3 regions of the Micromonospora globbae genome follow, and region 2 is predicted to be linked to each of the others. Evidence: riboswitches for the same ligand, from Rfam matches in the RefSeq annotation. Region 2 holds a riboswitch; each other region holds the start of a gene.
What was found. Region 2 has a riboswitch for cyclic di-AMP ahead of OG994_RS14615 (C39 family peptidase). Riboswitches for the same ligand answer to the same signal wherever they lie in the genome.
Positions count from the first base shown of each region.

Region 1: it holds a riboswitch for cyclic di-AMP, as region 2 does, so the genes downstream of both, OG994_RS10480 (transglycosylase family protein) here and OG994_RS14615 (C39 family peptidase) in region 2, are expected to answer to the same signal.
Region 3: it holds a riboswitch for cyclic di-AMP, as region 2 does, so the genes downstream of both, OG994_RS24300 (C40 family peptidase) here and OG994_RS14615 (C39 family peptidase) in region 2, are expected to answer to the same signal.

Region 1 is NZ_CP108084.1:2,360,386-2,363,653, reverse strand. Features, by position in the region: gene OG994_RS10490 (N-acetyltransferase) at 1-235, opposite strand, end outside; gene OG994_RS10485 (hypothetical protein) at 404-736, opposite strand; cyclic di-AMP (ydaO/yuaA leader) riboswitch at 1,189-1,371, shown strand; gene OG994_RS10480 (transglycosylase family protein) at 1,369-1,983, shown strand; gene OG994_RS10475 (ATP-binding protein) at 2,293-3,268, shown strand, end outside.
Region 2 is NZ_CP108084.1:3,306,373-3,309,640, reverse strand. Features, by position in the region: gene OG994_RS14620 (hypothetical protein) at 30-806, shown strand; cyclic di-AMP (ydaO/yuaA leader) riboswitch at 1,372-1,514, shown strand; gene OG994_RS14615 (C39 family peptidase) at 1,744-2,592, shown strand; gene OG994_RS14610 (alpha/beta fold hydrolase) at 2,800-3,268, shown strand, end outside.
Region 3 is NZ_CP108084.1:5,363,757-5,367,024, forward strand. Features, by position in the region: gene dcd (dCTP deaminase) at 1-409, shown strand, start outside; gene OG994_RS24300 (C40 family peptidase) at 508-1,485, opposite strand; cyclic di-AMP (ydaO/yuaA leader) riboswitch at 1,561-1,698, opposite strand; gene OG994_RS24305 (N-acetylmuramoyl-L-alanine amidase) at 1,953-3,268, shown strand, end outside.

The DNA of each region.
Region 1 (3,268 bases), 950 kb from region 2:
GCTCCGGCTCGGTCCAGCGCAGCGGCACCGCGTACGCCCGGGCGGCCAGGCGGCCCGGCTCGGCCGGGTCGACGGCGGCGAACACGAACTCCGGGTACAGCTCGTGGGCGACGCTGTAGTAGACCGAGCCCATCGGGTCCCAGACCATGAACGGCGGCCAGGCGCCGTCGAAGTCCTCGTCGAGCAGCGGGCCGACGTCCGGGCGCTCCGCCAGGGTCACGATGTCGAGGTCCACGCGGCGCACCCTAGAGGCGCGACCCGTCGGCCCGCAGCCGATATTCGGCCCGCTCCGGGGGCGGCCACGGTGGCCGGCGTCGCTCAGCTCCCGCGTCACCGGTCCACCCGCGGCCGCAGCCCGGAGCGGAACCCACACGTCCTCCCGGCCGTCGGGCCGTCCGCCCCGTCAGGCGGCCGAGGCGCTCGTCGACTCCCGCAGGTGGGCGGTCGCGGCGCGGCGGGCCGCGGGCACGACCGGGGCCGCCGACCAGCCGGTGGGGGCGTCCTGCGCGGGCTCGGCCATGCCGTCGGCCTCGCTCTGGGCGGCCCGCAGCGCGCGCTGGGCGTTGTTCCACGCCGTGCACGGCCACGGCTCACCGGCGCAGAGAAGGTTCCGGCAGCCCCCCTCACCGTCGGGCTCGTGCGCGTCGGCCACCTCCAGCGCGAGCTTCCACAGCAACGGGTCGGTCACCCCGTCCGGTCGTTCTGTCACCGAGTCGGTACGGTCTGTCTCGGGCATGGCGATTCCCCCCTCTGGTTCGTGTGCCGCCCTACCTTCACCACTGTCTCCCCCCGGTAAACCCGGCTGCCGGCGGCCTGAGCTGCCGGGTCTCCGTAGCGGATTCTCACCCACGGTGTCGAGGCATCCCAGCCCCGCGCGTATTCGTGTCGTAGTCGTCACCGCCGTGTCCCCCGTACGGACCACCGATGATCGCGTTGGGTGATCATGTGCGTGCCATCGGTGGCCGTCCGGCATCCCGGGTGTCGGGTGTCGCACGTGGACGGCGGTGTCACCTTCCCGGTACGCCGCGTGGTCGTCCCGGCGCCGACGCGCCACTCATCGCACGGCCTCGCGCGGTCCGCAACTCGAGCGAGGGACGCCACGCGGGGCCCGGTGAAGAACTTCACAGGGGGTGGGCGACCGTCGTGAGAGCCGCCTAGCGTCGGTCGGGTCCGCCATCGTGGACACCGCGACCGGAAACGCCTAATCCTGCCGCCGGTCGTCGGCAATTCGTCACCCGGGCAGGAGCGGGGGACCCACGTTCCTCGGCGTGCGGCGGTGCGCCGCGCGCCTCGGGGTGAAGCCGCCATGGGCGGCCGGGCTCCTCGGCCCGAACCCGACAGCTCACCTCGCCGGCGTGGAGGACACCCATGTCATCTGCGTACAACGCCCGTCACCGTGCCGTGACCGCCCGTCGCGTCGCCCTCGGCACCCTGGCCGCCGGCGCCGTCACCGGCGCCGTCGCCCTCTTCGGCACCGCTTCGCCCGCTCAGGCCGCGGTCAACTGGGACGCCATCGCCCAGTGCGAGTCCGGCGGGAACTGGCACATCAACACCGGCAACGGCTACTACGGCGGGCTCCAGTTCTCCCAGAGCACCTGGGAGGGGTACGGCGGCACCAAGTACGCCGCGCGTGCCGACCTCGCCACCCGCGGCGAGCAGATCGCCGTCGCCGAGAAGGTGCTCGACGGCCAGGGCATCGGCGCGTGGCCGACCTGCGGCAAGAAGGCCGGCTCCACCGCCTCGACGTCCACCGGCAAGTCGTCCACGTCCACCCGGGACAAGGAGCGCGGTTCGACGTCGACGACGCGCACCGCGCCCTCGTCCGGCGGGCACACGTACGTGGTGAAGCCCGGCGACACGCTGTCGGAGATCGCCGAGGCGCACCACGTGGACGGCGGCTGGCGGGCCCTGTACGAGCGGAACGAGCGGGTGGTCGGCGACGACCCGGGTCTCATCCTGCCCGGGCAGCGGCTCGCCCTCTGACGCACCACCGGCGTCCGGGCATCCACCCTTCCGGGGTGGGTGCCCGAACGTGTCGGTGCGGCCGTCACGGACAGTGGTGGCGCGAATCTCCCCGGTCGGTCGGACGCGGTCACCGGCGGGGCTGATGCATCGATCTTTGGAGAAGGCGTACCGTCCGGGTTGGTGAATCTCCACAACTTCCGCCGTTCGCAGTTTGGTCGGTGCGACAGTTCCTTACCGGCCGGTAGCGGCGAAGGTTGTCGGCGGGGACCTCTGCCACCAGGGCGTCCCCGTTCTTCTGTGAACGACGCTCTTTGGGGGGCCAACTCGGTGTTCAGCCGCATCGCCATCGTCAACCGGGGAGAAGCCGCCATGCGGCTGATCCACGCCGTCCGCGAGCTCAACGCCGAGGCCGCAGCCCCGCCCATCGAGACCGTCGCGCTGTACACCGACGCGGAGCCCACGGCCACGTTCGTCCGCGAGGCCGACCACAGCTACTGCCTCGGGCCCGCCTCCGCGCGTCCGTACCTGGACCACGCCGTCCTCGAACGTGCCCTCGTCGAGACGGGCGCGGACGCGGCGTGGGTCGGCTGGGGCTTCGTCGCCGAGGATCCGGCGTTCGCCGAACTCTGCGCGAAGCTGGGGGTCACGTTCATCGGGCCCAGCCCCGAGGCGATGCGCACGCTCGGCGACAAGATCGGCGCAAAGCTGATCGCCGAGGAGGTCGGCGTGCCGGTGGCGCCGTGGAGCCGTGGCGCGGTGGAGAACCTGGCCGCGGCCAAGCGCGCGGCGGCCGAGATCGGCTACCCGCTGATGCTGAAGGCGACCGCCGGCGGCGGCGGACGGGGCATCCGGGTCGTCCGCAGCGACGAGGAGCTCACCGACGCGTACGCGCGCACGAGCCTGGAGGCCCAGCGCGCCTTCGGCAGCGGCGTCGTGTTCCTGGAGCGCCTGGTCACCGGCGCCCGGCACGTCGAGGTGCAGGTCATCGCCGACGGCCAGGGCACGGCGTGGGCGCTCGGCGTCCGCGACTGCTCGGTGCAGCGGCGCAACCAGAAGGTCATCGAGGAGTCGGCGTCGCCGGTGCTCGCCCCCGAGCAGGTCCGCGAGCTGAAGGCGGCGGCCGAGCGGCTCGCGCTGGCTGTGGACTACCGGGGCGCCGGCACCGTCGAGTTCCTGTACCACCCCGGTGAGAAGCTCTTCGCGTTCCTCGAGGTCAACACCCGGTTGCAGGTCGAGCACCCGATCACCGAGGCGACCACGGACTTCGACCTCGTGAAGGCGCAGATCCACGTCGCGGCCGGCG
Region 2 (3,268 bases):
ATCGCATCCGCTGTCCGTGAGGTGCCGACATGGAGAAGACCGTCCTCTACCAGTTCCTCACCGAGGTTCCCCAGGCCGCCGCCATCTGGTCCGGGCTGCTGGTGCTGGCCATGACCGTGCTCACCGTGCTGGTCGCCCGACCCGAGCGCGACCGGCCGGAGGACGACCCCGGTGGTGACCCGACCCGCCCGAGCGAGCGGGACCTCGCCGCGGCCGAGGCGGCCGACCTGCGCCGGTACGCCGAGGAGGTGGCGGTCGCCGCCACCCGCGCCGCGGAGACCGCCCGCCGGCGGCGCGCCGAGTGGGTGGCCGCCCACACCGACCTGGAACGGGCCTGGGCCGCGTACGATGCGGCGGAGACGGCCGCCCGCCGGTTCGCGGGCGCGGGGGCGCTGCCCACGCCCCGGACGCCGCGTACGCCGGCCGAGTACGCCGCCCGCGAGCGGTACCTGCACCGTGCCGCCACGGCGGCGCACTGGCGCGGTGACCTGACCCTGGCGCAGCTCGGCGACGTGTTCGGCCACCGCAACGGCTGGGACCCCCGCCGGCATCCGGTCGAGCAGGAGGTGCGGCTGGCCCGGTTCGTCCGCGACGAGCGGTTGGCCGACTACCGGGCCGCCGGGGAGCGGGAACGCTCCGCGTGGCGGGACGCTGAACTGGCCGCCGAGGCCGCCCGCGCCCTGGCCGCCGAGGCGTACGCGGCGGCGGCCCGACTCCGGACCGCCCGCGTGCCGGCGGCCCGGGCGGTCACGACGGCCACCGCCCGGCCCGCCACGGCCCGCTGGCGCCCGGCCCGGGCCGGCTGACCCGTCGGCGCCCATCCCAGAGGCCCGGCCGGCCGAGCACCCCAGCGGGCCCTGGCCCGTCGAACACCTCGCGGGCCCTGGCCCGTCGAACACCCGGCGGCCGGGCGCGCGAGCACGACGGCGGTCCGGTTGTGCGCGGGGTTGACGAGGGCGGGCAGCGCCGGTGAGATCGGTGACACCGCCGTCGGGATGATCACCTGGCAGGGACCCGCTGACACCCCGGAGTCGTCAACCGGCCGGGCCCGCTGCCTGCCCGCCTCATCCGCTTTGCGTGATACGTCCGGCTTTAATTGCGTGAGCCCGCTCACACCGTCCGGGAAACGGTCAGCGGGAACCAGGGGCGCCCAATTCTCCCCGTCATCCGGCGACGTTGTCACCAGCCTGTCCCGTTGCGTGCCGCCGGCGCCCCGGGAAACGCTCGTCCCACCCCGTCACGAGAGCGTCCGTACGCCCGGAAATTTGTGCCCGGAACCAGGTTTAAGCAGGTGGGACGGGGTTGGCAGGCCCGGTACCGGTTAGTAGTGTCGGCCCGTCCGGCGCGGTAACCGATCGCACAAGGCGACGCCGTGCCGACCCGCCTAATCGTGCTCTCACGAGCCGGGGACCCACCCGCACGTCCGGGGTGAATCCGCGGGCCACGGCCCGCGGTAGGGCGAACTTCCCGCCCGAACCCGTCAGCTAACCCGGTAGGCGGTGCCGGAAGGAGTTCCACCTCGTGCTGTTCGTACCCACCCCTCGGTCGTCTCCACCTCTCCACGGCACCGCGGTGCCCGAGCCCGCCCGCCTCGTGGCGGCGCGCTGATCCTGGCCCCGCGTCCTTCCGCCCGGCTCACCGGGCGTCTCCCCTGAGCGGTCCACCACCCGCGGACGCCGTCCGCGCGGTCACGCATGCCCGAATCCCGGCACGCCGCTCTCCCCCTGAGCCCGTGGAGGAACTGTGAAGCACACCCTGAAGCGCCGGCTGCGCCAGCTGGCAACCGAGCGTCCGTTCCAGATCGCGGCGGCCTCCGCCGTGGCCGTGGTGCTGGCGTCCACCACCGGCGCGCTGGTCAACGCCGCCGACGACACCCCGGCCACGCAGCCGGCCTCGGCGTCGGTGGCCGAACTGCGCAGCGACACCGGGATCGCCTCCCGGGGCGACGACCGGTCCCCGACGACCAGCGCGCCCGAGACCACGGCACCGTCGTCGCCGAGCGCGTCGCCCTCTGCCACGAAGACCGCCGAGGCGACCAAGGCCGCCAAGGCCGCGAACCCGGACGTGAGCCGGAAGCCGGAGCCGCCGGCGAGCAAGGTCCTCGACTACGACTACCAGGCGCAGACCACCTACTACTACTGCGGCCCGGCCGCCACGCGTAACGCCCTGAGCGCCGCCGGCATCGAGCGCAGCCAGGACGACCTGGCCGTCCAGCTCGGCACGACGGAGATGGGCACCAACTCCGCCGAGGACACCACCCGCGTGCTGAACGCGGTGGTCAAGGGCAACCCGTACCGGACCCGCATGTTCCCGAACGCGCCCAGCCCGGCGCAGATGGACCAGCTCCAGGCGGACGTCGTGCGGGCCATCACCGACGGGCGCGGTGTGGTCGCGAACATCGTGGGCGACGCCACCGACGTCGACGGCGGCTGGCACTCCTTCCCGGGCGGGCACTACATCGCCGTGGTCGGCTACCGGGACGAGGGCCGCGTCGTCAAGATCGCCGACTCGGCGAACCCGGCGATCCCGTCGTACTGGATCACCACCATCGACCTGGCGAACTGGATGACCACCCGCGGATACTCCGCCTGACATCCTCCGCGCACCTCGGGCGTCGGCACCCCGTGAGGGGGCCGGCGCCCGTCGCCGTCCCGGCTGCACCCGCCGTCGGGCTGGACCCCGCTGTCGGGCTGGACCCGCTGTCCGGCTGACGCTCGTCCCTGGCGATGGCCGTCCGGTCCGCCGTCGGCGGCCGACAGGGACTCGCCCGGCGGGCGGCCCGATGGCAGACTGCCGTCCATGGTCGACGAGTCCCGCCGCGAGCCCACCCTGTTGCTGCTGCACGGGATGGGCGCCACCGGCGACGTGTGGTCGCCCGCGACCGCCGTGCTGGAGCGGCGCTGGGCCGGGCGCTGGCTCGCGCCGGATCTCGCCGGGCACGGCGCGGCGCCGCCCCTGCCGGCGTACTCGTTCGCGGGGCTCGCCGAGCGCGTTGCCGCCGCCCTGGCCCCCGCGGACCGGGTGGTCGTGCTCGGTCACTCGCTCGGCGGCGTGGTGGGGCTGGCGCTGGCGGCCCGGGGCTCCGCGCTGCCCGTGGCCGCCGTCGTGGGCGTCGGCATCAAGGCGGTCTGGTCCCCGGCCGAACTGGCCCGGACGCGCGAGCTGGCCGCCCGTCCGATCATCTGGTTCGCCGGCCGGGACGAGGCCGCCGAACGCTACCTGCGGGTATCCGGTCTGGCCGGTCTGCTGGCCCCCGACGATCCGGTCG
Region 3 (3,268 bases), 2.1 Mb from region 2:
GGACGACCTGACCTCCGTGGTCGAGGTCCCCGACGGGGAGCCGTTCGTGCTGCACCCGGGCGAGTTCGTGCTCGCCTCGACGCTCGAGGTGATCTCGCTCGGTGACCAGCTCGCCGGCCGCCTGGAGGGGAAGTCGAGTCTGGGCCGGCTCGGCCTGCTCACCCACTCCACCGCGGGCTTCATCGACCCCGGCTTCTCCGGCCACGTGACGCTGGAACTGTCGAACGTGGCCAACCTGCCGATCACGCTCTGGCCCGGCATGAAGATCGGTCAGCTCTGCATCTTCCGGCTCTCGTCGCCGGCCGAGCACCCGTACGGATCGGCCGTGTACGGCTCGCGCTACCAGGGTCAGCGTGGCCCCACACCGAGCCGCGCCTGGCAGAACTGGCGTACCTGGCCGACCCGCTGAGCCGGACCCCGGGGCGGCGGCGAGGCACCACGGGTCGCCCCTGACGAGAGGGGTCCCTTCCCGGCGCATGCGCCGGGAAGGGACCCCTCCTTCGTGCGTCAGCCGGGGCGGCCGAAGCTGTGGATCGGCCCGTCGTCGACCTTCTTCATCTTGACCGGCACTCCGGCCTGGGAGGCGTGCACCACCCAGCCGCCACCGACGTACATGCCGACGTGGTGCAGGTCGCTGTAGTAGAAGACGAGGTCACCGGGGCGCAGGTCGCCGCGGCTCACGGTCTTGGTGACCCGGCGCTGCTGGGCGGCGTTGTGGGGCAGCGAGACCCCGGCCTTGGCCCAGGCCGCGAGCACGAGGCCGGAGCAGTCGTACGAGTCGGGGCCGTCGGCACCCCAGACGTAGGGCTTGCCGATCTGGGCGCAGGCGAACTTCACGGCCACGCCGGCGGCGCCACCCGGGTAGGTGGCCGGGCACGGGGCGGGTCGCAGCGGTCCGGCGCCGCCGTTGCCGTACACCTTGATCCGCAGCTTCTGCAGCCGGTCGATCTCGGCGTTGATCTGCTTCTTCTTGGCCGCGAGCTGGGCCTCGGTCCGGGTCAGCTGGGCCACCAGGGTGTCCAGCGGCTCCTTCTGCCGGACCAGCTCGTCGCGCAGCTGCGCGACCTGCTGGACGTCCTTCTGCTGCGTCTGGGCGAACCGGTCGAGCAGCTCCAGCTGGCCCATCAGTTCGCTGGGGCTCCGGCTGCCGAGCATGGCGTTCACCGTGGACAGGTTCTCGCCCTTGTACGCCCGCGCCGCGAGGGCGCCGACCTTGTCCATGGCCTGGTCGACCTGGACCTGGAGGGGCTTGATCCGCTTGGCCAGGGCGTCGGCCTGCTTGCGCTTGGCGGCCAGCTCCTGGCGGGTGGCGTTGTGCTTCTCGATGACCGGCTCGAGCTTGTTCCAGTCCTCATCGATCTGGCGTTCGATCTCGGCGACCGACGGGTCGGCGTGCGCCGCGGTGACGCCGCCGGTCAGGACGACGGCGACGCCGACGAGGGCGGCGAGGGCGGTGGTGAAGCGGGACCAGCGTGGACGCGGCACACCCGTCGCACGGTCGGCGCGCGCCGACCGGTTCGACGGAGGCCGCGGGGCATGGTGGGCCACCGGGCTCCGTACTCCTTCTTCCCTGACCGCCTACCGGGTTAGCTGACGGGTTCGGGCGGGAAGGGAGGCGCCCTACCGCATCGCTGCGGATTCACCCCGGAAACCTGGGTCCCCGGCTCGCTCCCGAGAGCGACTCGGCGGTGTCGGACCGTTACCGCCCGGGTGGACGGACCTGCTGCCGGCCGACGATTGACCAGACTAGAGAGGCGCGTTATCGATTCGCAACCCGTCAGGCCGTGACACTCCGTACGCGACACGGCCGACCGCACCCACGGTGCGACGCCGTAGATTTTCTTCTTCAAACCTCGATAGATGGAAAGGTATTGACCTGAACGCGGCGTCGGAGTGAAGGTGGGCCCACCTGCACCCGTCCTTCACTGGGGGGTTCGATGCACCGATCAGCCATGTCGAGAAGCCGGCGGGCGCTGCTCGCCGCCGCGGTGGTGGCCGCCGCCGCGGCCGTACCGCTCACCGGCGGCCCGGCCGGCGCCGCGCCACCCGCCGGGGCCGCTCCCGTCGACGACCGGCAGCAGCAGTACGCCGCCGCGGCGGCCGAGTACGGCGTACCCGAGAGCGTCCTGCTGGGCGTGTCCTACCTGGAGTCCAGGTGGGACACCCACGCCGGCGCGCCCAGCACCAGCGGCGGCTACGGCCCGCTGCACCTCACCGACGCCGCCCACGTCGCGGCGCTGCCCGCCAGCCACCACGTGGACGAGGGCGAGGACCCGCGCGGCGACACGTCCCGCCCGATGACGGTCACCACGCCCGCCGTCGCCTCGTCGGCCGACGGGCCGGACGCCGCGTCACTGCGGACCATCCAGGCCGCCGCCACGCTCACCGGCGCCGACGTCGAGGCCCTGCGCTCCGACCCGGCCACGAACATCCGCGGCGGGGCGGCGCTGCTCGCCGCGTACCAGAGGGAGCTGGGCGGACCCGTCGGCGCCGGGACCGACCCGGGCGCCTGGTACGGGGCGGTGGCCCGCTACTCGGGCGCCGACACGGAGGAGACCGCGGCCGCGTTCGCCGACGAGGTGTACGCGCAGATCCGTGAGGGCGCGAGCCGGCGGACCGACGACGGCCACCAGGTGACCCTGGCCGCGCGGGCGGTGAGCCCGCGGGAGGACGCCCTGCACCGGCTCGGGCTGCGCCGCGCGGAGCGGCCCGACGGGCTGGAGTGCCCGGTCGGCCTCGGGTGCGAGTGGATCCCGGCGCCGTACGAGCAGTACGGCCCGGGCGCCGGCGACTACGGCAACCACGACCTGGGCAACCGGCCGGCCCAGCAGAAGATCGAGTACATCGTCATCCACGACACGGAGGGCTACTACGGCCCCAGCGTCGGCCTCGTGCAGCAGGCCGACTACCTCGGCTGGCACTACACGCTGCGCTCGGTCGACGGCCACGTCGCCCAGCACATCAAGGCCAAGGACGTCGGCTGGCAGGCCGGCAACTGGTACGTCAACGCGAAGTCCATCGGCATCGAGCACGAGGGCTTCGCCGGGCACGGCACCTGGTACACCGAGGCGATGTACCGCACCTCGGCCAAGCTGGTCCGGTACCTCGCGCACAAGTTCAACATCCCGCTGGACCGCCAGCACATCATCGGGCACGACAACGTCCCCGGCACGGTGGCGTCGACGGTGGCCGGCATGCACTGGGACCCGGGCCCGTACTGGGACTGGTCGCACTACTTCGACCTGCTCAAGGCGCCGTTCCGGACCAC